DNA from 4 places in the Microbispora triticiradicis genome. Region 2 is predicted to be linked to each of the others. Evidence: riboswitches for the same ligand, from Rfam matches in the RefSeq annotation. Region 2 holds a riboswitch; each other region holds the start of a gene.

Region 1 (7,774 bases), on a different contig from region 2:
TCGGAGGCGATCCGGCCGAGCTGCAGTCCGGTGTCCCGGTTGAACCGCGTCACCGTGCGCTCGATGATGTTGTTGCTGCCGCCGACGTAGATCCCGTTGTCACCAGCGCGCTGGACGACGATCCCGTAGACGTGCCAGTACGACCCGTTCAGGGCGAGTCCCCGGTTCGACGAGGACTGGCTCTGCGCCGAGAAGTTCAGCACCGGGGTCTCGCCGGGGTAGGCGGACAGCTTCTTGCGGGCGCTCGACGTGCCGTTGTTCCCCCCCCGCGATGGTGACCGTCTGCGAGAGGTTGTACGTCCCGCCGCGCAGGTAGATCGTCCCGCCGGCGGGGACGCGGGTGATCGCCGAAGCGAGCGTCGTCGGGTCCGAGATCGTCCCGGACGCGCCGGCGGAGCCGCTCGGCGACACGTACAGCGCGGAGCCGGACGGCCCCGTGGGCGTGGACGTCGGAGTCGACGTGGGGGTCGAGGTGGGCGTCGACGTCGGGGTCGACGACGGCGTCCATGTGGGGGTGGCCTGGGGGGTGCGCGTGGGGGTCGCGCTCGGGCTGACCTTGATGGTGGTGCAGGTGACGCCGTTCAGGGTGAACGAGGTCGGGTTGGGGTTGGCGCCGGACCAGGTGCCGTTGAAGCCGATCATCACCGAGTCGCCGGTGGCGATGGCGGCGTTGTAGTCCACGTTCGTGGCGGTGACGTTCTGCCCGCTCTGGCTGTAGGTGGCCGACCAGCCGACGTCGACCTTCTGGCCGGGGTCGAGGAAGGCGAACCCGAGGGTCCAGCCGTTGATCGCGCTGCCCGAGTTCTGGATCGTGATGCTCGCGCTGAACCCGTGCCACCACTCGCCGGCGGTGTAGGTCACGGCGCAACCGGTCGCGGCCTGGGCGGGCGCCGTGGCGACCAGCGCCGCCGCGGCGAAGGTGACCGCCGCCGCCCCGGCGGCCAGGCGAGCCACACGGGCCCGGGGGATGGTGGGGCGCATCGAATCTCCTCAGTGACGTGTGACGCCGTGTCGAGGCCCGGGAGATGCCCGCCCCGGCCGGCGACGGCCGGTCGGCCCCCCGCCGCCGCGGAGCCGCGTTCGAAGTGCCCGTACCGTAAGTTTCACCGGGGAGTTAGTCAACGCGTCAAACTTATTCCGCGCAGTGTGCTGCGGGAACGCCTGAAACGAGCGGCCCGTTCTTTCATTTCCCGCCCGCCCGCCCGGGCCGAAGGCGGGCGGCCGCGCGTCAGGCTCCGGGCACGGGGGAGGCGGCGGGGGACGCCCGCCACTCGCGCGCCAGCATCCCGTAGATCAGTTCGTCGCTCCACGCGCCGGCGAAGAACTCGTTCTCGACCAGACGGGCCTCCAGGCGCATGCCGAGCCGTTCCATCAACCGGGCGGACGAGGTGTTGCGCGCGTCGCAGTTGCCGTGGATCCGGTGCAGCCCGAGGCCCTCGAACCCGATGCGGAGAATCTCCCGGGCCGCCTCCGTCGCGAGGCCCCGGCCCTGGCAGGCCGGGTTGAAGACGAAGCCGATCTCGCCCTGGCGGTGCTCCCGGCTGCGCAGGAACAACGTGAGGTCACCGATCACCGGCCCTCCGCCGCTCAGCGCGGCGGCCACGCTGAGCGCGTCGCCGTCCGCGCCGAGACCCGCGCAGGCGATCTTCCGGTCGAGCGCCGCCTTCGTCTCCTCCCGCGTACGGGCGTCCCAGTAGAGGTAACGCGTGACCTCGGGAAGCGAGTGGAAGGCGTGCAGGTCGTCGAGGTCCGCCTCCGTGAAGGGACGCAGGACCAGCCGGGGGGTGACGATCGGGTAGGGCGGGGTGAACACGCCGACGAGCGTACGGACCGGACCGCGGCACGCGCCAGCGGACCGCCGCCCGGCCCGGTGACAGATCATGAACAGGACATGGACACGGTGCGACGGCCGTACCCTTGAAGAAGGACAAGAACAGAGGACTGTCTCGCAGATCTTGCCGCGTGAGGGGCGCCGGACCGGCGCGTCGCGAGGCCTCGCCTCGTGGAGCCCGGTCCCGGATTCTCACACCCGGGGGCGACAGCACCGCGAGGCGCCGCCGGGCGATCCCGGCCGGCGACAGGTCTGCAGGACACGGCCGAGGAGCGACGAGATGAGTTCAGCCGGAGAAGGCCTCTCTCGTCCGTTGCCGGAGCAGGTCCGCTTACACGTGGTGGAGGTCGCGGCGCAGGTGCTGGGCACGATGCCCGCCGCGTCCGTGCCGCCGCCGCTGCGCGGCATCGCCAGGTTCGACCCGCGCAAGCGCGCCCGCCTGGGCAGCGCCCCGATCGCGGCCCAGCTGGAGAACGACAAGGAGTTCCGCGAGCAGGTCGCCGAGGCGCTGGAGGCGGCCTGGCCCGAGCTGGTGGCGAGTCTCGCCGAGGGGACGGTGCCGCCGGCGGCCGAGCCGGTGCTGGTCGCGGCGGCGGCCTATCTGACCCGGCCGCCCGGCTGGCCGGACCTGGTCGAGCAGGCGCGGGCCGACCTGGAGCAGTCGGCCGCGGCGGGTACGCAGCGGGAGCAGGCGGAGACGCGGCTGCGTGAGCAGCTCGCGGCGCAGCGCGCGTCCGCCAAGGAGGAGATCGACCGGGTTCGCGAGCAGCTCAAGGCGGCCCGCGCGGAGAACTCCGACCTGAGACGCAAGCTGCACGACGCGCGTGAGCGGGTCAAGGCGGCCGAGGCCAGGGCGGCCGAGCTGGAGGCCGAGACGGCCGAGGCGCGAGCCAGGTCGGCGAGCGCCAACGGCGCGGCGGAGACCGAGCTGCGCAGGCTCAGGGAGCGCCTGGCGGACACCGAGCGCCAGCTGGAGGCCAACCGCCGCGCCGCCCGCGAGGGCCGCAGCATGGAGGACGCGCGCGTACGGGTGCTGCTGGACGCCCTGCAGGACGCGGCCGCGGGGCTGCGCAAGGAGCTCGGCCTGCCGACCACCATCAACAGACCGGCCGACTACGTGAGCGCGGTCGTGCCGGGCGAGCCCGGCGTGACGGCGGTGCCCGCGCGGGCGCTGGCGAACGACGACCCCCAGCTCCTCGACCAGCTCCTCGCCCTCCCCAACCTGCACCTGATCGTCGACGGCTACAACGTGACCAAGACCGGCTATCCGTCGCTGACCCTCGCCGACCAGCGCGCCCGCCTGCTCACCGGGCTGGGCGGCCTCGCCGTGCAGGCGCGCGTGGAGGTGACGTGCGTCTTCGACGGCGCCGAGCTGAACGGGCCCGTGCAGGTCTCCGCGCCGCGCGGGGTGCGGGTGATGTTCAGCGCGCCCGGCGAGATCGCCGACGACCTGATCCGCACGCTCGTGCGCGCCGAGCCGCCGGGGCGCGGCATCGCGGTCGTCTCCTCCGACCGCGAGGTGGCCGAGTCCGTGCGCCGCATGGGCGCCCGGCCGGTGCCCTCGCTCCTGCTGCTGCGGCGTCTCGGCCGCGGCTGATCCCGTCCGGCACGCTCCGTACGAGAGCCGATCCGGTGAGTGATGACTGCCGCGAATAGCTGCGAATAGGTTGAAGCGTCAAGATCGCCTAGATAGAGTCGCGCCGCAGGTTTCGTTGATCCCGAGGGGGCCCGAGTGCAAGGGCGTGTGCCGGTGGCCGCCGTTTTGGCCGCCGTGGTCCTGCTGACGCCGCTGACGGGCGCGCAGGCCGATCCAAAGCCCACCCTCGCCCAGGCCAAGGCGAAGCTGAACCGGCTGAACTCGCAGGCGGACAAGCTCGTGGACCGCTACAACGCGGCCAGTGAGAAGTGGAAGTCGGCCAGGAAGAAGTACCTGGCGCTGAACGACGACTACAAGAAGCAGAACGCGCGGGTCGAGGCGCTGCGCTCGGGGCTGGTGACGATGGCGGTCAGCAGCTACCAGGTGGGCGGCATCGGGACGTGGGGCGTCTTCTACAACCCCGATCCCGACACCATGCTCAGCGGTCTCGCCACGTACAACCACATCTCCGCCGAGCGCATCGGGCGGCTCCAGCAGTACGAGGGCGCGATCCAGGGCCTCAAGGACCGGCGGGACGAGACGAAGACCGTCTACGCCGAGGCCACCAAGGTCAGGGGCGAGCTCGCCGACGAGAAGAAGAAGGTCGACAAGCTCGTCAACGAGCAGATGAAGCTGCTCCGCTCGCTCGGTACCTACAACCCCGGCAACCCCAACAGCGCGGGCGTCGCCTACAAGGGCCCGGCGTCGGGCAACGCCCTGTCGGCGCTCCAGTTCGCCTACAAGCAGGTCGGCAAGCCGTACCGCTACGGGGGCAGCGGGCCGGACTCCTGGGACTGCTCCGGCCTCGTCCAGGCCTCCTGGGCGGCGGGAGGGGTCAGCCTGCCGCGTACGAGCTACGAGCAGTGGGCGTGGGGCGCGAGCCGCCGCGTGTCGCTCGACGCGCTCCAGGCGGGAGATCTGCTCTTCCACGCGGGCTACGGCCACGTGGGCCTGTACGCGGGTGACGGCAAGGTCGTCCACGCCCCGCAGACCGGCGACGTTGTGAAGATTGTCACACTGGCGGACTACCACGCGATCGGCGCCGTCCGCCCCTGAAGCCCGCGATGTGATCTTTGTTCCGGCTGTGAGCTAAGTGCCTTATTTGGACATTGCGATGGCTGATGTGAGCAGAGTCACACATGGTCTTTTGTGACGTGGGTAAGCTGCGGTTTCTCGCGCGCGGCCGTCGTTATCCGATCTTTATGCGCCGGGATGGCTTTGCCGGGAGCCGCCTGATCTGGGTAGCTTCTGGGCCGCGGTGAGCACGCCTCGCCGCGGCGAGCCCGGTCCGGCCGGCCGGGCCCGCGTCATCCACCGTCGCCGGCGCCGTCCGTCTACTTGCTCCCCCCAGGGGATTTCCGGGCGCCGACGACCTGCCGAGTCCGTGCAGTCAGGAGGCACGGAGCCGGGGAACCATCGACCTTCCTCCCGAAGGTCCGGGGTGAATCGGCGCGTCCACGCGCCGTAGGGCGACTTCCCCGCCCGAACCCGTCAGCTAACCCGGTAGGCGTACGCGGAAGATCCAAGGAGAGATCCTGTCTACCACCCCCGCTAGCCTGTCCCGTCTTGCCCGAATTGCCCTCGGAGGTGCCGCTTTGACGGCATCCGTGGGAGTCGCCGGTGCGCAGCCGGCGTCGGCAGACCCGGTGACGGTCACGGTCATCAAGGTGACCACGCAGACGAACACGAGGTCCGCCACCACCGCGGCGGCCAAGAAGGCCACGAAGAAGTCCACGAAGAAGGCGGCGGCCAAGCGGAAGAAGCTCAGCCGGGCCGCGCTCCAGCTGGCCAAGGCGCAGCGAGCGGTCAGGACCGCGAGGAAGCACATCGGCGACCCCTACCGCTACGGGGCCAGCGGTCCCGGCTCGTTCGACTGCTCGGGCCTGGTCACCTACGCCTGGCGCAAGGCCGGCGTACGGCTGCCGCGCACGACGTGGTCCATCCGCAGCGCCGTGCGGACGAAGGTGTCCTGGGGCCACTTCAAGCCCGGCGACCTCATCTTCACCAGCGGCGGCGGCCACGTCGGCATGTACGTCGGGCACGGCAGGATGATCCACGCCCCGCACAGCGGCACGCGGGTCAGGATCGACAGGCTCGACTCCTACCGCAGGGCGACCTTCGTGGGCGCCGTACGCCCCGGCGCCTGATCCGTCCCCCCGGTGCCGAGCCCGTCGTCGCCGGCACCGCTCCACGGCTCCGTCCCCTCTCACAGGTGGGCGGAGCCGTGGCGTTCCCTCGTTACGATGCTCCCCATGGCCTCGGTCCCGCCGGCGCCGCGCCCGCCCATCCCGTACGGCAGGCCCTCGCGAGCGCCGAGGGCCCGGTGAGAACGCGCGGCGGACGGTCGGCGTCCGTGGCCGTCGTGCTGGCCGCGCTGCTGGCCGGTACGGCCGCCGCCGCGCCGCCCGACCCCCTGTCGCCCCTGCTGTCCCAGGCCCGTGCCGCCGTGCGCGAGCAGCCCGGCATGTGGACGGGGGCCTCCGTCGCCCGCGGCGAGCGCGCCGTCGTCGTCGGCGCGCCGCGAAGGCTGGTCGCCGAGGTCGCCCGGCTGGCCGGCCGGGCCGACCGCACGGTCACGAGGGTCTGGGGAGAGCACGGCGGCGCGGTGATCCTCGTGCCCCGCACGGAGGAGCAGGCGGCCGTCCTGGCCGCCCCCGCGGTGGTCGGCGGCCTGGCGGCCGTCGCGACCGGTGACCGGGTGATCGTGCAGCCCGCCGCGTTCGCCCGCCTGTCCGCGATCGGCCGCCAGGTCGTCGTGACCCACGAGCTCACGCACGTCGCGGCCTCCGGGCCCCGCGCGGTGCCGATGTGGCTCCTGGAGGGCTTCGCCGACTACGTGGGTTACCTCGACAGCGGCCTGCCCGTTCATGTGGTCGCGGCCGAACTCGCCGCGGAGCTGGCCGCCGACCCGCGGGCCGGCGGCGGAGCCGGAGCGGAAGGCGCCCCGCAGGCCGGCACCGAGGCCGGTACTACGCCCGGTACCGATGCCGGTACCGATGCCGGTACCGATGCCGGTACCGATGCCGGTACTGGGGCCGGTACCGGGGCCGGTACTGGGGCCGGTACCGGGGCCGGCGCGGCGGCCGGGGCGCCCCTGGCCCGCCTGCCGGAACCCGCCGACTTCGCCGCCAGGCCCGCCCAGGCGTACGAGGAGGCCTGGCTGGCCTGCCGTTACATCGCCGCCCGCTTCGGCGAGCGGAGGCTGGTCGCTCTCTACCGCGCCGCGCTGCGCGAGGACGCCGACGCCGCGCTGCGGAACGTCCTCGGGCTGACCACCGCCGAGCTGACCCGCCTCTGGCGGTCCTCCGTACGGGCCGAGCTGGCCCGGTCCTGATCACGGCCCTGATTCCGGTCCTGGTTCCGGGGCGGGCGAGCGGCGGAAGGGGCCTGCGAGAATGCGATCTCGGGCGGGCCGCGTGGCCGTGGACCGTCCGCCGCGCCGATACCGGGGGTGAGGATGGCGAACAGGACGTTGATCGTCACGAACGACTTCCCGCCCAGACCGGGAGGCATCCAGGCGTTCGTGCACGGCCTCGCCTCCCGCAGGCCGCCCGGCTCGGTCGTCGTGTACGCGCCGCGGTGGAAGGGGTGTGAGGAGTTCGACGCCCGCCAGCCGTACGAGGTGGTCCGTCATCCCTCGACCCTCATGCTGCCGACGCGCGCGGTGGCGGGCAGGGCTGCGGCGCTGGTCGAGGACGGCGCCACCGTCGTCTTCGGCGCCGCCGCGCCGCTCGGCCTGCTCGCTCCCGCCCTGCGTGCCGCCGGCGCGGCGCGGATCGTCATGCTGACGCACGGGCACGAGGCGTCCTGGGCGCGACTGCCCGGTGCCCGCGGCGTGCTGCGCCGGATCGGGACGGGCGCCGACGTCGTGACCTACCTCGGCGAGTACACCCGCGGTCTGCTCGCCCCGGTGATCCCGGCGCCCCGGCTCGTACGGCTCGCTCCGGGCGTGGACACCGGCGCCTTCCGTCCCGGCGCGGGCGGCGGGCGGGTCCGGGCGGCGCTCGGCCTGGGAGACCGGCCGGTGGTCGTCTGCGTCTCCCGGCTGGTGCCTCGCAAGGGGCAGGACGTCCTGCTGCGGGCCTGGCCGCACGTCCTGCGCCGGGTGCCCGGAGCGGTGCTGCTGCTGGTCGGCGGGGGGCCTTCGCGGCGGTCGCTGGAGCGGGCGGTCGCCGGCGCCGGGCCGCGCGGGTCGGTGGTGATCACCGGGTCGGTCCCGTGGGCCGATCTCCCGGCCCACTACGACGCAGGGGACGTGTTCGCCATGCCGTGCCGCAGCAGGTTCGGAGGGCTTGACGCCGAAGGGC
Region 2 (7,774 bases):
GTGAACACCTACCTGCCCGCGGAGGAGCGCACGCAGGTGCGCGAGACGCCCGACAAGGAGCTTCTCGACACGCTCGGCGAGGCGGAGCGGGAGTCGCTGCGCCTGCTGCTCGACGGTCTCGACGACCACTGGTCGCTCGACGGCCTGACCACGCTCGTCTACGGCGTGCCGAAGGTGCTGGCCGGGCTGGAGATGGACGCCAAAGCGGCCACGCCGGAGCTGAAGGCCGCCCAGCGAGCGTTCTTCGCCCTGCTCTACCGGCTGCTCGTCGGCCGCGACACCGGCCCGCGCCTGCCCACGCTGCTGCTGGCGGTGGGCCGCGACCGGATTCGCGAGCTGCTCGACGCGGGCCGCGCCGCCTGACCCTGACCGCCTGATCCGCTGACCGTCCCGCTTCGCCGCGGTCCGTTCGCCGCCCTGACCGTGTTCCGGCCCTGTGCTTGCCCTGTGCCGGCCGTGTCCGGGGGGCGAGCGGCCGGGCCGGACGGCATCCCCGTCCGGCCCGGCCCGGCCGTGTGCCGGTCTCGCGTGCCGGTCTCCTGTGCCGGTCTCGTGCGCGGGGGGTGTCAGGGGGTCAGCACCAGGCGTCCGCGCACGCCGCCCCGGACGAGCCGCTCGTGGGCCTCGGCCGCGCGGTCCAGCGGGTGGACACCGGCGACCCGTGTCGTGAGCCGGCCCGCCTCGGCCAGCCTGACGACGTCCCTGAGCTGCGCCGCGTCGGCCCGGACGAACACCGTGGAGGCGCGGATTCCGCGCAGCGGGAGCGGGGCCTGCCCCGCGCCGACGGCGACGAACACGCCTCCGTTACGCACCGCGTCCAGCGCGGGCAGGCCGACGACGGCCGCGTCCACCACTCCGTCTACGCCGCCCGGAACGACGGCCCGTACGGCGCCGGCCAGATCGGCGCCCCTCGCGACGAACCACTCCGCGCCGAAGCCGCGGACCAGCGCCTCGTCTCCGGGCGCGGCGACGGCGGCGACCCTGATGCCCCGCAGGGCCGCCAGTTCCACCAGATATCCGCCGAGGCCCCCGGCCGCCCCCGTCACGAGCAGGCTCGCGCCTTCGGCGAGCCCGGCGAGGTCGAGCGCCTGAACGGCGGTCAGTGTGTTGAGCGGCAGCGTCGCCGCCTCGACGGCGGGCATCCCCGCGGGCGCGGGCGCGACGGCGTGCTCGTCCAGCACGACCAGTTCGGCCTGGGCCTTGATCGGGTCCGTCAGCCGGTCCGACAGGCCGATGACCCGATCGCCCGGGCCGGCCGCCGTCACCCCCGGTCCCACCCGGTCGATCACCCCCGCCACGTCCCAGCCCAGGGCGTACGTGTCGAGCCGGGGCGTGAGCCCGTAATCGGGAAGGGCGCCGGAGACCGTGAAGAGATCGATCGGGTTGACGGCCGCCGCCTCCACCCGGATCCGCACCTGGCCCGGCCCCGGCTCGGGCTCGGGCACCTCGGCCACCTGTACGACTCCGTCCCGCCCCACCAGTGCTCTCATGTGTCCTCCTCTCCGTACGACAGGAGGTTATGGAGAGTTACTCTCTTGCGGTAAGGAGGCACCCGCAAGTGCGTAACGGAGGCGGAGGGAAGATCATGCCCACCCGGACGGCGGCCCAGCGGCGGGAGGAGGCGCGGCGGCGGTACGACGCGTACGTGGCGACCTGCCCGTCCCGGCAGTTGCTCGACGCGCTCAGCGACAAGTGGGTGAGTCTCGTGCTGACCGCGCTCGCTCGCGGGTCCCTCCGCTACAGCGAACTGGCGAGGACGATCGCCGGGGTGAGTCAGAAGATGCTCACGCAGACGTTGCGGACGATGGAACGCGACGGACTGGTCTCGCGTACGGTCACCCCGTCGGTGCCGGTACGAGTCGACTATCGGCTCACGCCCCTGGGTGAGAACCTGATGCCGCTGATGGAAGCGATCAAGAATTGGGCGGAGATCCACATGGAGGACGTGGAGGCCGCAAGGGAGGCGTATGACCGGCGGCCCGCCGCCGCACCTTGACGGCCTTCAGCAAAGGCGTTTACCGTCCCTGGAGGGTGGGCCGACGAATCATCGTCGTGGGGAGGGCGGACGATGGGTTATCCGGAGGTCGTCTACCGGGGTGAGGATCTCGCCTCGGACCTTGAGCGTGCCGGTCTCACCGAGGAGGACCTACTGCTGCTCGCCGAGCTGGCGAAGGGCGTCACCGCCGACCGGGTGGGCCGCAGCCTCGACGTCAGCGGACGTACGGTGCGGCGGCGGCTGCGCTGCATCTGCGACCGGATCGGCGTGGCGACCGCCATCGAGGCCGTCGCCTGGGCCGCCCGCCGCCGTCTCATCTGAGCACGTCCCGAACTCGTCCGGCCGCGCACGCGGGCGCGGCCGGTGAACGGTGGTCGTGCACGCCGACCATCCGTGTGATCAGTCGGCGACGCGCACGCCGCCCGCGAACGGCCGTCCGGCGATCTTCGCGATGTGGATGACGTCACCGGTGCGCGGCGCGTGGACCATGTAGCCGCCGCCGATGTAGAGACCCACGTGGTGCAGGTCGGAGTAGAAGAACACGAGGTCGCCGGGGCGGAGCTGGTCGCGGGAGATGTGCGTGCCGGCCGTCCACTGGTCGCCCGTGTAGTGGGGCAGGCTGATGCCGACGGACTGGTAGGCGGCCATCACCAGGCCGGAGCAGTCGAACGAGCGCGGCCCTTCCGCGCCCCAGACGTACGGCTTGAGCTGCTGCGCGAGGGCCCAGCGCGCCGCCTGGGCGGCCTTGCCGCCCCCCACGATGGGGAACGACATCTTCCTGCGCGTCTCGGTGCCGACCTCTCGCGAGACCTGCCGGTAGAGGCTGCTCTCGGTCTTCTTGATCAGTTTCGTGATCTTGTCGCGCCGCGTGTCGAGGCCGTCCAGCAGCTTCCTGACCTCGCTCTGGCGGGCGGCGGCGCTGGACTTGGCCCGCGCGGCGGCGTCCATCGCCTTGCTGACCTCCGCGACCTCCTGGCTCTGCTGTAACTCCAGCGCGTACGTCGTGGAGGCCTGGTCGAGGTACTGCCGCGGGTCCGTGGACTTCACGAGCACCAGGGCGTTGCCGAGCCCGTTGGTCATGTAGGAGTGCTGGGCGAGGGCGCTCGCCCTCTGCCGGCGGGTCTCCAGTTCGGCCTCGCTCTTGGCGAGGTTCTTCTTGGCGAGATCGGCGGACCGCTCGGCCGCCTTCAGACGCACCCGCTCGCCGTTGTACTGCTCGGTGAGTGTCTCGATTTCGCTGTAGAGGTCCTCCACCTCCGCGGCGAGCTCCTTGAGGCTCGGCTTCGGGTCGGCGGTCGCGCGGACCACCGGAGCGCCGAATGTGACCGCGGCGAGCGCGACTCCGACGAAGGTGAACCGCCGGATGGCACCCGGACCGGCCGGGCCGGGTCCGGGCCGTCGGCGACGGGCGTGCCTGCCCGCCTGCCGTCCTCCACGCATGCGCAACCGAGCTCCTCTCCCATAGGTGCCCCCGCATCGGCCGGCGTCGTCGTGACGGGTCGTGCGGCTGGGCACTGCCGAGCGCCTGCCGGGTTAGCTGACGGGTTCGGGCCGGAGCAGCCCTACCTTGCGGATTCACCCCTGGACGATCTGAACCTGAACCGATCCTGATCCCATGGATTGGGTCCCCGGCTCCTCTCCGCACCCGGCCCCCGACAGGGTTCGGGCACCGGTGCTTCGAGGATTCGGCGCCCGATCGTCGAGATCGCTCACGACGATCGGCATCGTCGCTGGACGATAGTGCACCCTGAGTTGTTGCTCAACCAGAACTCGCAAACCCGTCTACGTTTCACAACCAAATGATCACGCTAGGGTCACGAGTTGATCAGTGATACCGGCTGGTCTACCTGGGTTTGTGGTGCTTTGGTGACGTATGAGGTGCTGGTCGGAAGCAGAGAAAATCGATGCGCGGCCAGGCGTGCGCCACGGGGCCCGATCCGGCGTCGATCCGTATTCCGGTGGCTACAGAACGTCAGGCGCGATGTCGGACGGGCCGTTTGGGGTTGACCGTAAATCGGAGCCGCCTTCGCCGATCCGCGCGCGACGGGCGAGGGGGACGGCGGGAGGGGCACTAGGCTGGCCGTTCATGGAGCAGGTCGCCGCACAGACACCGAGCGGATCCGGCGCCAGGGGCGTTATGGTGCGCCGGGCCAGGACCCCGGACGTCAGGGCGATCCGCCGCCTCGTCGACGCGTACTCGGGCGTCGGGCCGCGCCTGCTGAAGAAGAGCACGGTCACGCTGTACGAGGACGTCCAGGAGTTCTGGGTCGCGGAGATCGGCGGAGAGGTCGTCGGCTGCGGCGCGCTGCACGTGCTCTGGGAGGACCTGGCCGAGATCAGGACCGTCGCGGTGGATCCGGCGGTGCGCGGTGGAGGCGTCGGCTACCGGATCGTCGCCTCGCTCATCGACGCCGCGCGCGGCCTCGGCGTACGCAGGGTCTTCTGCCTCACGTTCGCCGTGGACTTCTTCGCGCGCCATGGTTTCACCGAGATCCAGGGCACCCCCGTGTCACCCGAGGTGTACGCGGAACTCCTCGCGTCGTACGACGAAGGCGTCGCCGAGTTCCTCGACCTGGAGCACGTCAAGCCGAACACACTGGGGAACACGCGAATGCTGCTGCATCTCGATCGCCATTGAGTCATAATGCCGACATTGGTGGCTGATCTTGACGGTCATGGTCAGTCGCTGCAAAGGTGACTGTTGATACGCGTGTCGCTACTTTTGGCGGTATCAGCGTGTGCTACTGAGATGCGGCGCATGCGTCTTCGAAACGAGGTGACACGGTGAGCACCGGACAGCCGCCGTACCCCCAGGACGAGTCGGACGGGACGCCACCGCCGCCTTCGAACCACGGGTACAACCCGGACAGACCTTCCCAGGACTACGACCCCGAGGCCACGGTCGTCGGCTATCGGGCACAGCAGACGGGCCCGCAGCAGACTCCCGGCCAGACCCCCGGCCAGGACTCCGGCCAGGGCGGATACGGACAGCAGCAGTACGGCCAGTCTTCACAGGGCGGATACGGCCAGCAGGGTTATGGCCAGGAGACGGGCCCGCAGGGCTATGGCCAGCAGTACGGTCAGCAGGCTCCGCAGCAGGGCTACGGTCAGCAGCAGTACGGCCAGCCTTCGCAGGGCGGATACGGCCAGCAGGGTTATGGCCAGGACACCGGCCCGCAGGGGTACGGCCAGCAGGCTTCACAGCAGGGCTACGGCCAGCAGCAGCACGGTCAGTCCTCCCAGGGCGGTTATGGCCAGCAGGGTTATGGCCAGGAGACGGGCCCGCAGGGCTATGGCCAGCAGCAGTACGGCCAGCAGGCCCCGCAGCAGGCGTCGCAGCAGGGCTATGGCCAGCAGTACGGTCAGCAGGCTCCGCAGCAGGGCTACGGTCAGCAGCAGTACGGTCAGTCCTCCCAGAGCGGGTACGGCCAGCAGCAGGGTTACGGCGAGCAGCAGGGTTACGGCGAGCAGCAGGGTCAGCCGACGGGCGGCTACGGCCAGCAGTCGCAGGGGGGCTACCAGCAGTACGGCCAGCAGACCGGCCCCCAGGCATCCGGCTCGCAGGCGTACGGCCAGCAGGGCTACGAGCAGCAGGGTTACGGCCAGCAGGCTCCGCAGCAGGGCTACGGCCAGCAGCAGTACGGCCAGCAGCAGTACGGCCAGCCCGGCTACGGCGGCGGGCAGGCCACGCCGGGGTACGGCCAGCCCGCCTACGGACAGTCGTACGCGCCGCAGGGGGCGATCCCGCCCGGCGCGCCGGCCCCGCTGGCGGAGTGGTGGCAGCGCCTCGTCGCCCGGCTGATCGACGGTGTCGTCGTCGGGATCCCCTACATGATCCTCAGCGCCGTCATCGGGGGCTTGGTGTTCACCGCCGCCAGCATCGACCCGACGACCGGCGTCACGACCCTGGAGAGCGGGGCCTTCCTGGCCGCGCTGCTCGTCGCCGTGCTGGGGGGCGTCGTGATGGCCGTCTACGAGTTCTTCATGCTGCGCTCACGCGGGCAGACCCTCGGCAAGATGGCGATGGGCATCAAGGTCGTCCCGGTCGGCGGAACGCTGACCGCGGCGGGGCTGCCCCAGGACGCGGCGATGAAGCGCGCCGGAGTGCTCTTCGCCTTCCAGTTCCTGTCGTGGATTCCCTTCATCAAGTACCTCGCGAACCTGGCCGCCCTTCTCAACGTGCTCTGGCTGCTGTGGGACAAGCCGCTGCAGCAGGCTTTGCACGACAAGGTCGCCAACACCGTGGTGGTCAAGGTCAAGTAATGACCGCGGACGGGGCCGATGGTGTGGACCATCGGCCCCGTTTTTCGTATGGCGTGACGGTTCCGGGCGTCGACGGCGCCTGCTCCGGAAAATTCGGTAACGGAACCACCCGGACATGCCATGCTTGGCGGACCGGCGGACCCGCCCGAGAGATGGCAATGACCGCGACACCGCCACGTCAATCCTTCCGGTCGACCGCCGTCACCCCGCTCCGGGCCATATCCGGCCGGAGCGGCTTATGGAACCCGCTCGACGCTCTTATGGGCCCGAAGGCGGCGCACCGGCCCTTATGGGCTCCTCCGCCCGCCCGGCCCCGGCGAGCCCCGGTGCCGACGCCCGAAACGGCGGGCCGTTTGGCCGCGCGAAACCTTAGGCGGGCCCGGCCGGCGGGGGCGGCCATGCGTTTGTGGCGCGGCCGGTTAAATCGATCTTCGGGCCGCCCGGGCAGTGGATCTTGTCGGGATGCGGTGCGGTCCTCTCTTTTTGCGAGCCTTCCCGGCACCGAGGATCTGTTTTAGACGCGCGTATATCCCGTCAAGGGTGCGCCGGTCGTACCAGAAGGGTCACGGTGGTCATGAAGATCCGAGTGCCGGGGGACGCGGCGTCCCCTCGTTTCAGTGACGCTCATCAACGGTACGGCGTGCCGGGACGGACCTATTGTGTGAGAGTTGTGTGAGAGTCGGATGGAGAGCCGGAAGGAGAGGCGGACAGAGTGGCTGACAGAGTGGCGGATTGCTGGTTCAGCCTTGTCGCCGCGCCTTCGTGGCGCTGGCTGACAACGCTCTGACCTGCGGCTTCGCCGCTACGAGCCAAGCGTCCGGCCGAGTGGGAGCCCTTGCCGTCCCGCCGTGAGTAGTGGCCGCGGGCGGCCGAAACATCGGGCCGGACGGCTTCCGGTGACCGTCCGGCCCGACATTTGGGTACGATTTCGTGGAGCATCCGGTAAGGCCGCTGGAGAGACGAGGATTAGGCTGCCACCCCCGGGGCACCCCGGAAGGCGCGCCTGACCCTCCCGGCGCTATGGTCGTATGAGGGCGACCGGCCCGGCAAGAGGGCCCGGGACCTCGGCGCGTCCTCGGAATTTCCTCGGGTGCACCTAATGACACCCCGGCACGAGCGAGGCAGAATGTCAGAGGTATTGTCCGCCTTGATACCTTCCGTGGTCGTCGCCGGCGCGGTCGTCTACGGCATCGTAAAGTTGGTACGTTCCGACGCGGCGGGTCTCCGCCCGGCTCGGGAGCCACGCGAGAAGTCACCGGACTCAGGAGTTCCTGAGAATCCGCAATCTTGAATTGTCAGCCGGGGGAAACCGGGTATATGTTTGGCTGACGAATCAAACTATGGGCTGCGAAAGGATTGCCGGATGGCCAAGCACACGCAGGTGATTCTCATCGACGATCTCGATGGCGGCGAGGCCAATGAGACGGTCACCTTCGCGATTGACGGCACGTCATATGAGATTGACCTGAGCGACGGCAACGCGAAGCGGCTTCGCGACGCGCTGTCGCCTTTCGT
Region 3 (7,774 bases), on a different contig from region 2:
GGCTGACCACGGAGACCGGCGCGGGCCAGTGGGGCTCGGCCCTGGCGTTCGCCTGCGGCCAGTTCGGCCTGGCGTGCGAGATCTGGATGGTCAGGGCGTCGTACGACCAGAAGCCCTACCGCCGTACGCTGATGCGCGTCCACGGCGCGACGCTGCACGCCAGCCCGTCGGCGGTGACCGCCGCGGGAGCCAGGATCCTGGCGGAGGACCCGGAATGCACGGGGTCACTGGGCATCGCGATCAGCGAGGCCGTCGAGGTCGCCGGGCAGCACGACGACACGCGGTACGCCCTGGGCTCGGTGCTCAACCACGTCCTGATGCACCAGACCGTGATCGGCGAGGAGGCGCTGGAGCAACTGGCCGTCCTCGGCGAGACCCCCGACCTGGTCATCGGCTGCACCGGCGGCGGCTCCAACTTCGCCGGCCTGGCCTTCCCGTTCCTGCGGGAGAAGCTCGCGGGGCGGATGGACCCGGTGCTGCGCGCGGTGGAGCCCACCGCCTGCCCGTCGCTGACGCGGGGCACGTACGCCTACGACTTCGGCGACACGGCGGGGTTCACGCCGCTGATGAAGATGCACACGCTGGGCCACACGTTCGTGCCGGACCCCATCCACGCCGGCGGGCTGCGCTACCACGGCATGTCGCCGCTGCTGTCGCACGTGTACGAACTGGGCCTGGTGGAGGCCGTGGCGGTGACGCAGACCGAGTGCTTCGACGCGGGCGTCCGCTTCGCCGGGGCCGAGGGGATCCTGCCGGCTCCCGAACCCGCCCACGCGGTGGCCGCGACCATCGCGGAGGCGCTGCGGTGCGCCGAGTCGGGCGAGGAGAAGGTCATCGTGATGTCCCTGTGCGGGCACGGCCATTTCGACCTGCCCGCGTACGAGCGTCACCTCGCCGGCCGCCTGGAGGACTTCACGCTCCCGCAGGAGCGGATCGACGCGGCTCTCGCACACCTGCCTTCCGTTTGATGCCACGCTGTCTAATGTGACGCATGTTGACTGATATCCGTTTCGTCCGTTGACCGCAGGGTACGGCTGCGCCATCGCGTCGTGCCGGCCCAAGCACTCATGCCAAACGGCTGAAATGCGCGGTATCAGCTCCATACGATTCTGGGACACCATCCGCTCTCGCCGGAGTATTCGTTTTGAACCGGAACTGCGTGATCAAGGACCCCGCCCCGGCGGACCGGGGACAGTGGCGGCGCAGCGGCGCCGCGTCCGCGCACGAACGGCTGGCGTTCCTGAACGAGGCGAGCCGCCGCATCGGCAGCACCCTCGACCTCGAGGAGACGAGCCGGGAACTCGTGGACGTGGCCGTCCCGAGGTTCGCCGACACCGCGGCCGTGATGCTCCAGGACCGCCTCCTCGCCGACGGCGAGCTGTCGTCCCGCCCGGTGGACGGGACGACCCTCGTCCGCCGGACGGCGATGGGCGTGGCCGGCGCGGACGCGGACGCCTGCGTGAACGCCTTCCCCGTCGGCGAGGTGGCGGTCTACCCGGCGAGCCTGCCGCAGGCGCAGTGCATGGCGAGCGGCAAGCCGCTGATGTATCCGGCCATGGACAAGGAGAACGCCCGGCTGATCGGCGCGGCCTTCGGCCGGGAGGACGCGATCGCCGCCCTGCTGACCGACGCCTCGTTCCTCACCGTGCCCCTGCGGGCCCGGGGACGGGTGCTCGGGTGCGTGGTCTTCACCAGGCGGGCGGGCGCGCCCCCGTTCGAGGAGCAGGACGTCGCGGTGGCCGAGGACCTCGCCGCCCGCACCGCCGTGTGCGTCGACAACGCCCGCCTCTACACCACCGAGCGCCGGACCGCGCTGACCCTGCAGAGCAGCCTGCTGCCCGCCGAACTGCCGCAGCCGCTCGGGATGGACATCGCGTCGCGCTACCTTCCGGCCAGCGACCTGATGGGCGTCGGCGGAGACTGGTACGACGTGATCGCCCTTCCCGGGTGCCGTACGGCCCTGGTGGTGGGCGACGTCATGGGCCACGGGACCAGGGCCGCGGCGACGATGGGCCAGCTCCGCACGGCGGCGCGCACGCTGGCGAGTCTGGACCTGCCGCCCGACGAGGTGCTGTTCCGGCTCAACCTGATGAGCCAGGACCTCGATCCGACCCAGATCGCCACGTGCATCTACGCCGTCTACGACCCGGTGACGCGCGGCTGCGCGCTCGCCCGCGCCGGGCACGTGCCGCCGATCCTGCTGCATCCCGACCGGTCGACCGAGATCGTCGAGCTGCCGTCGGGTCTTCCCCTGGGCATCGGCAGCGACCCGCTGGAGATGCGCGAGCTGGTCCTGCCGGCCGGGAGCGTGCTCGCCTTCTACACCGACGGCCTCGTGGAGAGCCGCGAGCGGGACCTGGACGCCGGGATCATGGGGTTGCGCCGCCTGCTCGCCGGGCCCGTCGAGGACCTCGACGACATGTGCGACGACATCATCAGCAGCCAGCGGGCGAGCCACGAGCGCGACGACATCGCCCTGCTGGTGGCCCGTGTGCGTGAGCTCGATCCGGACGAGGTGGCGACCTGCCCCCTGCCCGCCGACCCGAAGTTCGTCTCCCAGGCCCGCCGGTTCGTCCGGGTCACCCTCGCCGCCTGGGGGCTGAGCAGCCTGGTGGACAGCACCCAGCTCATCGTCAGCGAACTGGTCACCAACGCGCTCAAGCACGGCTGGCCGCCGATCGAGCTGCGGCTGCTGCGCTGCCGCACGCTGGTGGTCGAGGTCGCCGACGGCTCCCCCTCCACCCCCGCCCCACGTACGGCCACCCCCGACGAGGACACCGGCCGCGGCCTCCAGCTGATCAAGCGCTTCGCCTATCGCTGGGGCACCCGGCCCACCCCGTACGGCAAGATCGTCTGGGTCGAGCAGCATCTTCCGTGACCGGTCGCCTCCTCACGGGCGGGCGGGCATGACTGATCGTCGGGAGGAGTTACGGTCGAATCGGGGAGCTCGTGGCGAGGAGGGGACATGATCGACATCCGGGACGCGTACCGCAGGGCGCTCGACGGTTTCGGCGACCGCCTCCATCTCGTCCGCCCCGGACAGTGGGACCTGCCGACGCCCTGCGTCGACTGGGACGTCCGGGGGCTGGTGAACCACCTGGTGACCGAGAACCTGTGGGCTCCCGAACTGCTGTCGGGCCGTACGGCCGCCGAGGTGGGCGACGCGTTCGAGGGCGACGTGCTCGGCGACGACCCGGTGAAGGCGTTCGAGGCGTCCGCGCAGGGCGCCGTCCAGGCGGTGTACGCCGAGGGCGCCCTCACGAGCGTGGCTCATCTGTCCTTCGGCGACGTGCCGGGCGAGGAGTACATCACCGAGCTGTTCGCGGACGCGCTGATCCACACCTGGGACCTCGCGCGTGCCGTCGGCGGTCCGGAACGGCTCGACCCCGACCTCGTCGCGTCCTGCGCCGAATGGTTCGCCAAGGCGTGGGACGGCTACCGCGAGGCAGGCGTGATCGGGGACGAGCGCGACGTCCCGGCCGGCGCCGACCAGCAGACCAGGCTGCTCACGGCGTGGGGCAGGACCCCCTGAGACGGACCCGGAACCGGGCTATCGCCCCGTAGGACGCTTGCCGTGGTTGGCCTTCTTCTTCCTGCGGGCCTTCGACTTGCGTGCGCGTCTGCCCATCGCGGCCGCCTTCCCTGGAGTACGGGTTTCGCCCACTGTCCCCCCGGGGGCGGGCGGCGGCAAGTACCCGCACCCCGGCTCAACACTCCTGTACGGATGTGTGCATAATCTGTTGGAATCTGTTTAAAGGAGTGGCGGATGCTGGCCCAGCAACGGCAGCAGGCGATCCTGGAGAGAGTCCGCAGGTCCGGCGGGGTCCGGGTCGCGCAACTCGTGCGTGAGCTCGGGGTGTCGGACATGACGATCCGCCGCGACCTGGAGGTCCTGGCGGAGCGCGGCCTGATCGTCAAGGTGCACGGCGGGGCCACCGCCACCGGTGCCGGCTCCACCGAGGAGCCGGGCTTCGCGGCCAAGTCGATGCGGCAGCAGGCCGAGAAGGAGGCCGTCGCCCGCTGCGCGGCCCCGCTCGTACGGCCGGGAAGCTCCGTCGCGCTCTCGGCCGGCACGACGACCTGGACGCTGGCCCACCACCTGGTGGACGTGCCCGAGCTGACCGTGATCACCAACTCCGTCCAGGTGGCCGACGTCTTCCACCGGGCGGGACGGCCCGACCAGACCGTGGTGCTCGTGGGCGGCGTGCGGACGCCGTCCGACGCGCTGGTCGGCCCGGTCGCGGTCGCGGCCGTCCGCTCCCTGAACGTCGACATCCTCATGCTCGGCGTGCACGGCATGAGCGTCCGGGCCGGTTTCACCACCCCCAACCTGCTGGAGGCGGAGACCGACCGCGCCCTGATCGCCGCCGCCCAGCGGCTCGTCGTCCTGGCCGACCACACCAAGTGGGGGACCGTCGGCATCAGCACGATCGCGGCCCTCGGCGAGGCCGACGTGGTCGTGAGCGACACGGGCCTGCCCGAGGACGCCCGCGCCGTGCTGTCGGAGCACGCCGGCGAGCTCCTCCTCGCGGATCCGTCCGGCGAGGCGCCCCTGAAGACCGCCTCCGTGTGACGCCGCCGCGACGCCGGAGAAGAGCACTGTGAAGCTGGAGATCGCACCGTGAAGCGCACCATCGCTCATCTGGCCGACGGCCGGGAGCTGATCTATTTCGACCGCCGCGACGACGCCGACCACGACGTGGCCGACCCCCGGGATCTGCCCGCGCGCCCCCTCGCGTCCGAGTTGCGTCACGACCCGCTCATGGACGAGTGGGTGGCCGTCGCCCGGCACCGCCAGACCCGCACCCACCTGCCATCCGCCCAGGAGTGCCCGCTCTGCCCCGGGCATCCCGGCTCGGAGATCCCCTCGCCGTACGAGGTGGCGGTGTTCGAGAACCGCTTCCCGTCGTTCAGCTTCAACACCGGCGCGTACGAGCAGGTGGGCGGGCTGAGCGAGGTGCGGCCGGGGACCGGGCGCTGCGAGGTCGTCTGCTTCACCTCCGACCACGACGCCTCCTTCAGCTCCCTCGGCGACGAGCAGGCCGCGCTGGTCGTCGAGGCGTGGGCCGACCGCACGGCCGAACTGTCCGCGCTGCCCGGCGTGGAGCAGGTCTTCTGCTTCGAGAACCGCGGCGCCGAGATCGGCATCACGCTGCCGCACCCGCATGGGCAGATCTACGCCTATCCGTACGTCACGCCGCGTACCCGGCAGATGCTGGAGACCGCCGCCCGGCACCGCGGCGGCAACCTGTTCGCGGACGTCCTGGCGGCCGAGCGGAAGGGGCCCCGCGTCGTGGCCGCCAACGAGCACTGGACGGCCTTCGTCCCGGCCGCCGCCCGGTACCCCTTCGAGGTGCACCTCTACCCGCACCGCCGGGTGCCGGACATCCCGGCGCTGTCGGCGGAGGAGCGGGCCGCCTTCGCGCCGCTGTACATCGACGTGCTGCGCCGCCTGGACGGCCTGTTCGGCGTCGTCATGCCGTACGTCGCGGCCTGGCACCAGGCTCCGGTCACCTACCGCCGGGATCTGGCCTACCTGCACCTCCAGCTCTTCACGATCCGGCGGGCGGCGGACAAGCTGAAGTACCTCGCCGGATCGGAGTCGGCGATGGGCGCCTTCGTCAACGACGTGCTGCCGGAGGAGGCCGCCCGCATGCTGCGCGAGGTGGTAACGGACTGATCTCCGTACGGTTGCGACTTGGGGTGGCAGTCACCATTTCTTTACCACTAGTATCCCTGGCACCACCGGTCACAGCCGGTGCCGCCTAATCCCGGGCGCCTCGCCCGGGAGCCGGGGACCCGTTCACGCCTCTGGGGTAAAGGCACGTCGCTGCCCGGGCTCCTCCAGCCCGCACCCGTCAGCTAACCCGGTCGGCAGATGGAGAGGAGTGGGCTCTGCCCCGCGCGTTCCCCCTGGCCGCCGGTGTGTTGACCGCCGCGGCCCTCGTTCTCGGCACGGCCGCCGGGGGCGCCGCCGCCCCCAAGCCGACGGAGAGGCAGCTCAAGAAGCAGCTCGCCGGCCTGCAGAAGAAGGTCGACCGGCTCATCGCCGACTACAACGCCAAGCGGGTCGCGCTCGCCCGGGCGCGGGACGACGAGGCGGCGGCGCGCGCCCGCGTGAGCAGGGCGGAGGCCGACTACACGGCGACCCTCGACGAGGTCCGGGAGTTCGTCGGGCTGCGGTACCAGACCGACAGCGTGCGGGTCCTGCCCAACCTGACCGTCTCCGCGGTGGCGTACCAGCTCAAGGAGGAACAGGCCGCGAGACTCGCGCGGGTCGACGAGGTCCGCGCCGAACGGCAGAAGGCCGCCGAGGCGGCGAGGGCGCTCACCGCGTCGCTGAAGTCGCAGGCCGCGGAGGTCGCCGGTCGGCGCCGGGAGGCCGAGAAGCTCATCGACGACATCAAGGACAAGATCGACCGTCTGGTCCCGATCGCCCCGGGCCGGAGGGGCAGCGGGTCGTGGGCGCCCGAACTGCCGGCGGGCGCGGACAACATCACGCCCCGGATGCGGCTCATGCGCTCGGAGGTGGAGGACCACTTCGATCTGAGCTTCCCTGTCGGCTGCTACCGGGCCGAGAACAGCGGTGAGCACCCCCTCGGCCGCGCCTGCGACTTCATGATGAGCTCGGGCGGCGCCATGCCCTCGGCCCAGATGAAGGCGCTCGGCGACAGCTTGGCCGCCTGGGCCATCAAGAACGGCCCGAAGCTCGGCGTGATGTACGTCATCTGGCAGCAGCGCATCTACAACCTCGGCCACCCGGGCTGGCGCCCCATGTCCGACCGCGGCGGCGTCACCGCCAACCACTATGACCACGTCCACATCTCGATGTACTGAGCAGGAGCTTCGAGGGCCGGCGGCCTCGCCGAGCGAGGCGACCGGCCCGTTCCGCGTCAGGCCGGGATCTGCTTCTCGTTCCAGGTGTAGTAGAGGTAGGTGCTGCCGGGCCCGGTCAACGTGCCGTAGACCTGCCACCAGCTGTTGGCGCCGGGCGAGAAGCGGAAGACCTTATCGCCGGGCCGGTCGTCCACGAACACGGTCGTGGACCCGTCGGAGGAGTGGATCTGTACCTCGATCGTGAACGTCTCGGTGTCCGGGATGTCGAGGCAGACCTCGTGCGTGTACGCCGACGGACCGGCGATGTTGTAGTTACGGCCGTCCACCGACGGCCGCTGGACGTTGGTGGGGACGTAGCTGGTCCGGGCGTAGGTGTACCCGCCCGTGGAGCAGTCGACCGCGGAGGCGGACGCGGGACCGACGCCGGTGAGCGTGGCGCCCAGGACGCCGGTGGCGACGGCGAGAACGGAGATCGTGCGCTTCATGCCTCTCCTCATCCGTGCAGCGACCCTCCAACCAAAATGGTTGAAGGCTGAACTGATTCTGACTCGATCTTCCTGTTTGGACAAGTACGGGCAAAGATTCCCCTACGCCCGAGTCAAGCGGGTCGCGAGAGCGCGCCCCCTCTCCTGCGCCTGAAAGGCAGGCCGTCCAGCTGGGCGGAAATGAAGTGGTCGCGCCCCGGGGGCCAGGGGGAGGATGTCCGGATGACCGACACACGTACCGATCCTCCGCTCGCCGCGGGCGAGCGCGAGATGCTGCGCGCCTTCCTCGACTTCCACCGCCAGACGCTGGCCGTGAAATGCGAGGGCCTCGCCGAGGAACAGCTGCGGCTGCGCTCCGTCCCGCCGTCGTCCCTGTCGCTGCTCGGCATCGTGCGGCACATGGCCGACGTCGAGCGGAGCTGGTTCCGGCGGCGGCTCGCCGGCGAGGACCT
Region 4 (7,774 bases), on a different contig from region 2:
CACCCTGCCCCTGACGCGTTCACCGCCGGGCAGCTCCACGGTGACTCTGGCGCCCTTCCGCACCAGCGCCTGATCGCTCGTGGACAGGTCGACGTGGACGACGCGGCGCAGGCCCGAAACGACCAGGGCCGGTTGCCCTGGGGTGGTCCTGGCGCCGACCTCGGCCCTGGCGTCGGTCACCCGGGCGGCGGCGGGCAGGAACACCACCTGGGTGGCGTCCACCTGCCCGGTCCGCGGCAGCCCGGCGTCGTCCTGCCACTGCCTGACGGCGAGGTAGGTGGCGTAGCTGAAGTGGTCGTCCACCGTCAGGTCGCCGCCGTAGCCGAGGACCTTGAGGTTGCGTTCGAGCTGCTCGACGTCCGGCCCGTCGGCGACGCCCTGCCGGAGCGTCCGGTAGAGCGGCAGCGTGCCGTACATCAGCACGACCGGGCGGCGGGCGACCCGCAGCAGCGGGCGCCCCCGGCGGACGACCGCTCCCTCGGCGGGCACCCAGGTCACGACGCCCCGGGCGTCGGTGACGATCCGCCGCTCCCCGGAGTAGGTGAGCGATCCCTCAACCGTCTTGGTGTCCACCAGGTCCTGCCGGGTGATCGGGGTGGTGGCGGGGACGGCCGGCGTGGAGGGCCCGCCCGCGCCGGCTCCTCCACCCGGCCCTCCGAACGGGCCGCCGCCCGCCACGGCGACGGCCGTTCCCGCTGCGGCCAGCGCCAGGACGCCCGCCCCGGCGAGCACCAGGGCGCGGCGCGTCACGGCCGCTCCCCCGGCGCGAACTCCTCGCACGCCTTCTGCGCCGCCTCCATCGTCTTCTCCTGGCCCGGCTTGACCTTGACGAGGAGTCCTTCGCCGGGCTTGGGGTCGGCCATGTCGATGCCGTGTTCGCGCATGCACTGGGCGAACTTGAGCATCCGGTCGCGTTCCCGGGGGTCGTCGGCGCCCGCCCGGTCGCCGACGGCGTTCTTCATGAAGTGCTCGCAGGCTCGCATGGCCTCGCGGGTCGTCGCCTCCTCCCCCTTCCGGGCGCGGATCTGGACACGGCCCTGGGCGTCGGGATCGGGCATGTCGACGCCGTGTTCGCGCATGCACTGGGCGAACTTCAGCTGGGCCTCGCGCAGGTCCGTGCTCGCCGAGGCGGACGGCGCGGCCGTGGTCCCGGTCGCGGCGCCGCCGCCGGCGGCGGCGATTCCGTCGCCGTCCGGGGCGTCGCCGCAGCCGGCCGCCGTCACCAGAGTCGTCGCCAGGGCCAGGCACAGCCCCGCCCGTACGGGTCGTGAGCGCATGGTCGTTCCTCCTCCCCCGGGGCCTTCGCCCGGGACGGGGCCCAACTCCAGCGCAGCCGGTGCTAAACACGGATAAGGAGGAGCCCGCCGGGCGTCCGGGAGGCTTCGCTTATCCGCGCCTAACACCGCGTGCGTCACTGTCGGTGCCGAGCGGGAGGCGAGGATGCGGGTGCTGGTGGTCGAGGACGAGGAACAACTGGCCGACGCCGTCGCCCGGGGGCTGCGGCTGCACGCGATCGCGGTGGACGTGGCCTACGACGGCCGGGAGGCGCTGGAGCTGACCGCCTACGTGGACTACGACGTGGTGGTGCTCGACCGCGACCTGCCCGACGTGCACGGGGACGAGGTGTGCCGGGAGCTGGCCGCCGCGAGCGGCGCGAGCCGGATCCTCATGCTGACCGCGGCGGGGCGCGTGCGGGACCGGGTCGGCGGTCTGGCCCTGGGCGCCGACGACTACCTGGTCAAGCCGTTCGCGTTCGCCGAGCTGGTGGCGCGGGTCCGGGCACTGGCCAGGCGCTCGCCCCGGGCCGCGCCGCCGGTGCTGGAGCGGGCCGGGATCCGGCTCGACCCGGCCCGCCGTACGGTGATCCGGGACGGACGGCAGGTGGCGCTGGGCCGCCGCGAGTTCGACGTGCTGCGCGAGCTGATGCGCGCCGGCGGCGGACTGGTCAGCTCGGCGCGGCTGCGCGCGAGCGTGTGGGACGAGCACGCCGGCGCCGGGACGGGCGTGTTGCGCGTCACCCTCACCTCGCTGCGCAGGAAGCTGGGCGACCCCCCGGTGATCGAGAACGTCCCGGGCCGGGGGTACCGCCTGTGACCCGGCGTCTGCTGGTGTGGCGCAGGCTGGGGCTGCGGACGCGGCTCACTCTGCTGTACGGCGGGCTGTTCTTCGTCGCGGGCTCGGTGCTGCTGTGGTTCACCCACCTGCTGACCGCCCGGGCGCTCAACCAGCGGTTCGTCGTGGCGGTGGACAAGGTGACCGGCGGCGCGCGCCCCACCCCCGCGGTGTCCGGCTCCGCCCTGCCCGGCTCCACCCTGCCCAGTGACACTCTGCCAGGTGACACCCTGCCCGGCGGCGTGCTCGGCACGGACGTGGTCGCGCGGCGCATACGCACCGACGTCGAGCAGGGCGCGGCCGACGTGCTGGACGAGGTGCTCCGGTCGTCGCTGATCGTGATGATCCTCGTCGGGGTGGTCGCGGTGGTGCTGGGCTACCTGGTGGCCGACCGCGCGCTGCGCCCCCTCGACCGGGTGACCGAGACCGCGCAGCGGCTGTCGGAGAGCACGCTGCACGAGCGGATCGCCCTGCGCGGCCCGCAGGACGAGGTCAAGCGGCTGGCCGACACCTTCGACGCGATGCTCGACCGGCTGCACCGGGTCTTCGACGCCCAGCGCCGCTTCATCGCCAACGCCTCCCACGAGCTGCGCACCCCGCTGGCGGTCAACCGTACGGTGCTGGAGGTGTCGCTGGAGGAGCCCGCGGCGTCGGAGGACCTCAAGGCGCTGGCGCGGGCCCTGCTGGGCGCCACCGCCCGGTACGAGCGGCTGATCGACGGGCTGCTCATGCTGGCGCAGTCGGAGCAGGAGATCACCACCCGCAGGCCGGTGGACCTACGGGAGGTCGTCCGTACGGCGATGGAGCAGATCGGCCCGCAGCCGCGCCGCGGGAAGGTCACCGTCCACGAGGACCTGTATCCGGCGGTCGCGCACGGCGATCCGCTCTTCCTGGAACGCTGCCTGGTCAACCTGCTGGAGAACGCCGTCAAGTACAACGTGCGGGACGGGGAGGTCTGGGTCCGCCTGCGTGAGGACGACGCCGGGGCGTGCCTGACCGTGGAGAACACCGGGCCGCCGGTGCCGCCGTACGAGGTCGGTGACCTGTTCGAGCCGTTCCGGCGGCACGGCGGCGACCGGATCCGGTCCGCCCGCGGCGCCGGGCTCGGGCTGTCCATCGTCCGCGCCATCGCGGTCGCGCACGGCGGCACGGCCGACGCCCGCGCCCGCCCGGAGGGCGGCCTGGTGGTCACCGTACGTCTGCCCAGGTAGGGGCGACCGGAGTGCGAGCGAAACGTGTCACACGCCAGCGGCCGATACGTCACAGGCACGAACCGGTGTCGTAGGCGGTACAGCACCCCTCACCCGTGACCGTCACGCAGATACCGCGCCACATGAGAAGGCGTCCCGCGCGACGTGATTTCCCCTATGAGCTGGGCCGTCGCCGCTCAACGTTGTTCTTTCGGCGAGAACTATTGGGGCACATGAGGATCGCGGGATGGGCCGGGTCTGTGACGATGTCCGTTTGGCGGACGCATATCAGGCCGGTAAGGAGATTCCGGAGGCGTCATTTCGGGCCTCGGGTCGGTGCGGTATCCGCCGGAAATCCAGCGCATATCTCTGGGCAGCGGAAACATCGAGGTCGTAGTGTGGGACGCCCGGTGGGATTTTGCGGAGGCTCGGCCGCCTGTCGTAGAACTCTTGTACAGGCGCATCACCGCTCATAAACTCGATGTAATGACAGCTGTGTGATTTGTCGTATCTCGCGCGCTGCCGAGCGCACGTCCGTGACGGTCCTGAGGAGACGCCATGCCGCTTCCCAATCAACCTGTCGATGGAACGCTGGTGCACCGCACGCGTCCTCGGAGGGCCGACACCGAGAAGGCCGACATCAGCGGGGACGTCTACACCGAATTGGACGGCCTTCGCTACACCATTCACTTGAGCAAACAGGCGGTCATCTGGATCGACGGCATGGAGAAGCTCTTCGATCAGCTTCTGAACGCGTCCATGGAGGCAATCGAAGAACTCGCGCCGCTCTTCGAGGCGATAAGTATCTATATCGACGCCGAGGCGGAGTCGATCAAGGTGGTGTCGAACGGCGTGCCGGACGGAAGGGTCAAATTGGTGGGATACATCCCCGATCCTACCGTGATGCCAGAGCCGGACGAGGGCTACGTCCCCCCGGGAGGATGGGACCCTCCGGCCACCGTGAACGGCCTGCGGTGGTGGACTGTCAACTCAATCAACCTCTACAACAAGCGTTGGGCCTTCACCGCCACCAATTCGAATCCGGACGAGTCCTCGGTGTCGTCGATCTACTTCTCCACGGAGTACGACGGGAACTCCATGCACGTCAACCCTCGGGACTTCAGGAGTACCTACGGATGGCCCTGCCTCAAGGGCCATGCGGAGTTCGACAGCGGGCTGGACACGTGCACCTTCGTCCCCCGCACCGGAATGTGGTGGCTGTTCAACGGCCCATACTGCGCGAGAACGAACGGCTACGGAAACTCTCTCACCTGGTCGCCGTCGAGACTGACGGAGATTTGGGCGGGGCTCGGCCGGATCGACCGCGGAGACTTCGGTCAAGAAGAGAAAGACCACTGGGCCAACGGAATCTCCTGCGCCACGACCGACGGCAACGGCTACTACTGGCTCACCGCGGGAAACCGGGTCGCCGTCCTCGAACCGAACAGCGGAGATTTTCTGCCCATCTCCGGCTGGGACCGTCCCAGGGATCTGACTGAGATATGGCCGGCTCTCCAACACCTGGAGGAGGCCGGCATCATGGGCGACCAGACCCTGAAAGCCCTGTGCTGGGCACACAACGGCAACAGGGCGAAATGGTTTCTGGTCTTCCACAGCACGCTCTTCACCAATTACCCCGACGACGACTCGGGCAGTTTCGGTTACAACTTCATTGCGTGCCAGTCCAACACGGAGAACTGGTACTACAGCTGGAACGCCATGTTCAACTACCTGAACGGCCCATGGCCGTACCCGTCCTGCGATTGACCGCACCGCCCGGGGTGACGCCATGAAGACGATGGTCATCTCCGAGCCGGCGGCGCCGCGCCGCCTCGTCCCCGCGCGGGGGCGGCGGCGTACACCGGCGTGAACAGCACTGCCCGGCGCGACTTGTAGTACTGCTCGCACAACGGCAGGTGGTTGTGTCGCCGTGGTGCGCCGCCCCCGCCTCGTGCGACGCTCAGCGTCGCGATGCCGGTGCCCTTCTCGGCGTCGGGCTCGTGTTCGCCGGGCCTTGGTCCGGCAGCCTCGCGCACCGCGGCCAGGACAAGCTCGGCGCGGATCTTGGCGGCCATCCGGTCCGGCGTGGTGTAGCCGGCAACTCCCGACTGGTGCGGTCGATCGATGCCACCGCGCACCTCGAAGGTCACGGGGCCGCGTTGCACTTCACCCCCAGGCGCTCAGCCGTATCACCGGTACGAGGATCGGCCACACCCCAGGTCAGCGAGGCGCGTTCGCTGTGAGCGAACCGAGGTGTGAGCAGAGGAGAAGAAGGGGAACGCGGCAACCCCGGTGGGGCGGGCGAACCCGCCCTTTGCTCTCGCCGCCCCGGCGTCTCACCAGGCAAAACCCGACTTGTCATCACTTGACTGGTTTGGACGTGTCTATTACGTTTTGGGCAACTCGGGGCCCACTTGCTCATCTCAGTGGTCAAGAAAGCCCACCTCACACCGACGCGGCCGGCCGATCTCGGCCTGCCGTTCGGCTGCCTAATCCGCGCGAGCGGAGCCGGGGACCCAACCTCTTCCTGGGGTGAATCGGCATACCTGCCGTAGGGCGACTTCCAGCCCGAACCCGTCAGCTAACCCGGTCGGCAGCATGGAAGCAAAGGGAGTTCGCCCATCATGCACGCCCTCACGACCTGTCTGCGCACGGCCCTCGCCGGCGGAGTCCTCGCCTCTGCCGTGGCGATCGCCCCGCCCGCCGCGCAGGCGGCGGACAACCCGGCGGCCGGCAAGGGCCCGGCCGCCGTGGCCGCGCCGTCCCTGACCGAGATCGCCGCCCGGCTGCCCAAGGTCGGCCCCCAGGACGTCATCAAGCTGGCCGCGAGCCAGGTCGGCATCAGCGAGGACGCCGACGGCGGCGGGACCAAGTTCCAGGAGTGGTACATGACCAGCCCGCGCGCCCGCGAGACCCTCGCGCGGGACGGCGGGGCGCTGGAAGAGTACGAGAACGCCCCCTGGTGCGACATGTTCGTCTCCTGGGTCGGCCAGCAGCTCGGCATCCAGCCGGTCATGGGTTCCGACGCCTACACCGTGGAGCACGCCCGCTGGTTCGCCGACCACGGCCGCTGGGGCCGTACGCCCAAGCCCGGGGCCGTGGTGTTCTTCAGCTGGAGCGGCAGCAAGAAGATCGACGACATCCAGCACGTCGGCTTCGTCGTCAGGGACAACGGCAACGGCACGATCCGCACCGTCGAGGGCAACACCGGCAACGGAGCCGTCGAGGCCCGCACCCGCCCCACCTGGCAGGTCGCCGGGTACGGCTACCCGGTCTACCCCGCCGAACTCACCTCCTGACGAGATCCCGGGTTCCCACGTCTCCGCCGATCGGGACGGTGTCGATGAACTCGCATTTCATGGCGCACCGACCTGCCGGCCGCGCAACGCCGGACGCTCGCCCGTTTCCGGCGGCAGCACGGCCGGACCATCCCGGCGGGGGGTCGGCGAGACCGTCGGTGTGGAGTACGTGTCCAGAGTGCCGCGACCGCCGCTGGACGGGCTGATCGACGACCTTTACTACCTGGAGGGTGCGCCGCCGTACGCCCGGCTGACGCTGCCGCCGATGCCGGCGGCGTTGCTCATCGTCAATCTCGGGGCGCCGCGGTGACGTCCCGTTGGACGAGAGCGGCGAGCTGAAGGTGTCGCAGACGTCCTACGACTACACCCGGGCGTACTGGGACCAGATCGGAGTCACGATCGTCGGCCGCCACGTCTTCGACCTGACGGACGGCTGGGGCGGCAAGCCGCCGGGTGGCATCGACCACGTGGTCGTCGTGTCGCACCGGCCGATGCCCGAGGGCTGGGACCCCGAGGCGCCGTTTCACTTCGTCGACGGCGTCGAGGCGGCCGTGGCCAAGGCGCAGGAGCTCGCGGGTGACCGCATGGTCGAGGTCGCCGCCGGCGACGTCGGCGGCCAGGTGCTCGCCGCGGGCCTGGTCGACGAGGTGCGCATGGACGTCGTGCCTGTCGTGTTCGGGTCCGGCAAGCGCTACTTCGGGTCGGTCCACGCGCAGCACCTGTTGGAGGACCCTGACGTGGTGATCCAGGGCAACCGGGTGCTTCACCTGCGCTATCGGGTGCGCCGTTGACATGAGCGGGTACGCGAACAAGCCCACCGCGAACGGCGACAGAAGATCGGGCCTCCGGCCGCGTTCGCGCATCGCTGTCCCTGATCAGGCAGCCGACGCCGCCCTCTCATCAGAGAACGCCTGAGCGCCGACGGTTCCACCGCATGGCGGTAGGGACTCGTGGGACCCGGTCCCCGCCTGTCAGCTGTCTCCACCATGGTGAGCGGTGCCGCGGCCTCGCACCAACGGCAGGTACACCTCGTCGACGATCTCGACGAGGACATCGTCGGGCGCGGTGGGCGCCCCGCGTACGACGAACTCGTTGCGCAGCAGGACGACGGCCGTCGTGGCGACGCGGGGATGGAGCGCCTCGGGCGACGCCTCGCCGCGCGCGACCGCCCGC

The links. A riboswitch is a leader RNA that binds a small molecule or an ion and turns the genes downstream of it on or off. The one in region 2 is predicted to bind cyclic di-AMP.
Region 1: it holds a riboswitch for cyclic di-AMP, as region 2 does, so the genes downstream of both, FED44_RS30520 (C40 family peptidase) here and FED44_RS32470 (C40 family peptidase) in region 2, are expected to answer to the same signal.
Region 3: it holds a riboswitch for cyclic di-AMP, as region 2 does, so the genes downstream of both, FED44_RS22745 (VldE C-terminal domain-containing protein) here and FED44_RS32470 (C40 family peptidase) in region 2, are expected to answer to the same signal.
Region 4: it holds a riboswitch for cyclic di-AMP, as region 2 does, so the genes downstream of both, FED44_RS12065 (CHAP domain-containing protein) here and FED44_RS32470 (C40 family peptidase) in region 2, are expected to answer to the same signal.

Annotation. Positions count from the first base shown of each region.
Region 1 covers NZ_VANP01000016.1:122,748-130,521, reverse strand. Annotated here, with positions in the region: gene FED44_RS30545 (right-handed parallel beta-helix repeat-containing protein) at 1-203, opposite strand, end outside; gene FED44_RS37795 (cellulose-binding domain-containing protein) at 100-981, opposite strand; gene FED44_RS30535 (GNAT family N-acetyltransferase) at 1,229-1,813, opposite strand; gene FED44_RS30530 (NYN domain-containing protein) at 2,112-3,428, shown strand; gene FED44_RS30525 (C40 family peptidase) at 3,582-4,523, shown strand; cyclic di-AMP (ydaO/yuaA leader) riboswitch at 4,832-4,992, shown strand; gene FED44_RS30520 (C40 family peptidase) at 5,063-5,614, shown strand; gene FED44_RS30515 (hypothetical protein) at 5,692-6,801, shown strand; gene FED44_RS30510 (glycosyltransferase family 4 protein) at 6,925-7,774, shown strand, end outside.
Region 2 covers NZ_VANP01000020.1:1,007-8,780, reverse strand. Annotated here, with positions in the region: gene lysS (lysine--tRNA ligase) at 1-363, shown strand, start outside; gene FED44_RS32485 (NADP-dependent oxidoreductase) at 567-1,490, opposite strand; gene FED44_RS32480 (winged helix-turn-helix transcriptional regulator) at 1,586-1,996, shown strand; gene FED44_RS32475 (helix-turn-helix domain-containing protein) at 2,069-2,317, shown strand; gene FED44_RS32470 (C40 family peptidase) at 2,396-3,436, opposite strand; cyclic di-AMP (ydaO/yuaA leader) riboswitch at 3,504-3,657, opposite strand; gene FED44_RS32465 (amino-acid N-acetyltransferase) at 4,083-4,634, shown strand; gene FED44_RS32460 (RDD family protein) at 4,781-6,259, shown strand; gene FED44_RS32455 (histone-like nucleoid-structuring protein Lsr2) at 7,623-7,774, shown strand, end outside.
Region 3 covers NZ_VANP01000009.1:19,657-27,430, forward strand. Annotated here, with positions in the region: gene FED44_RS22720 (TrpB-like pyridoxal phosphate-dependent enzyme) at 1-968, shown strand, start outside; gene FED44_RS22725 (ATP-binding SpoIIE family protein phosphatase) at 1,160-2,878, shown strand; gene FED44_RS22730 (TIGR03086 family metal-binding protein) at 2,966-3,532, shown strand; gene FED44_RS38515 (50S ribosomal protein bL37) at 3,551-3,628, opposite strand; gene FED44_RS22735 (DeoR/GlpR family DNA-binding transcription regulator) at 3,767-4,573, shown strand; gene galT (galactose-1-phosphate uridylyltransferase) at 4,622-5,680, shown strand; cyclic di-AMP (ydaO/yuaA leader) riboswitch at 5,753-5,891, shown strand; gene FED44_RS22745 (VldE C-terminal domain-containing protein) at 5,926-6,837, shown strand; gene FED44_RS22750 (hypothetical protein) at 6,894-7,322, opposite strand; gene FED44_RS22755 (DinB family protein) at 7,545-7,774, shown strand, end outside.
Region 4 covers NZ_VANP01000004.1:158,250-166,023, forward strand. Annotated here, with positions in the region: gene FED44_RS12030 (efflux RND transporter periplasmic adaptor subunit) at 1-750, opposite strand, end outside; gene FED44_RS12035 (hypothetical protein) at 747-1,277, opposite strand; gene FED44_RS12040 (response regulator transcription factor) at 1,441-2,094, shown strand; gene FED44_RS12045 (sensor histidine kinase) at 2,091-3,323, shown strand; gene FED44_RS12055 (hypothetical protein) at 3,861-5,069, shown strand; gene FED44_RS12060 (hypothetical protein) at 5,105-5,452, opposite strand; cyclic di-AMP (ydaO/yuaA leader) riboswitch at 5,779-5,913, shown strand; gene FED44_RS12065 (CHAP domain-containing protein) at 5,927-6,601, shown strand; gene FED44_RS12070 (hypothetical protein) at 6,771-6,911, shown strand; gene FED44_RS12075 (dihydrofolate reductase family protein) at 6,919-7,392, shown strand; gene FED44_RS12080 (TetR/AcrR family transcriptional regulator) at 7,573-7,774, opposite strand, start outside.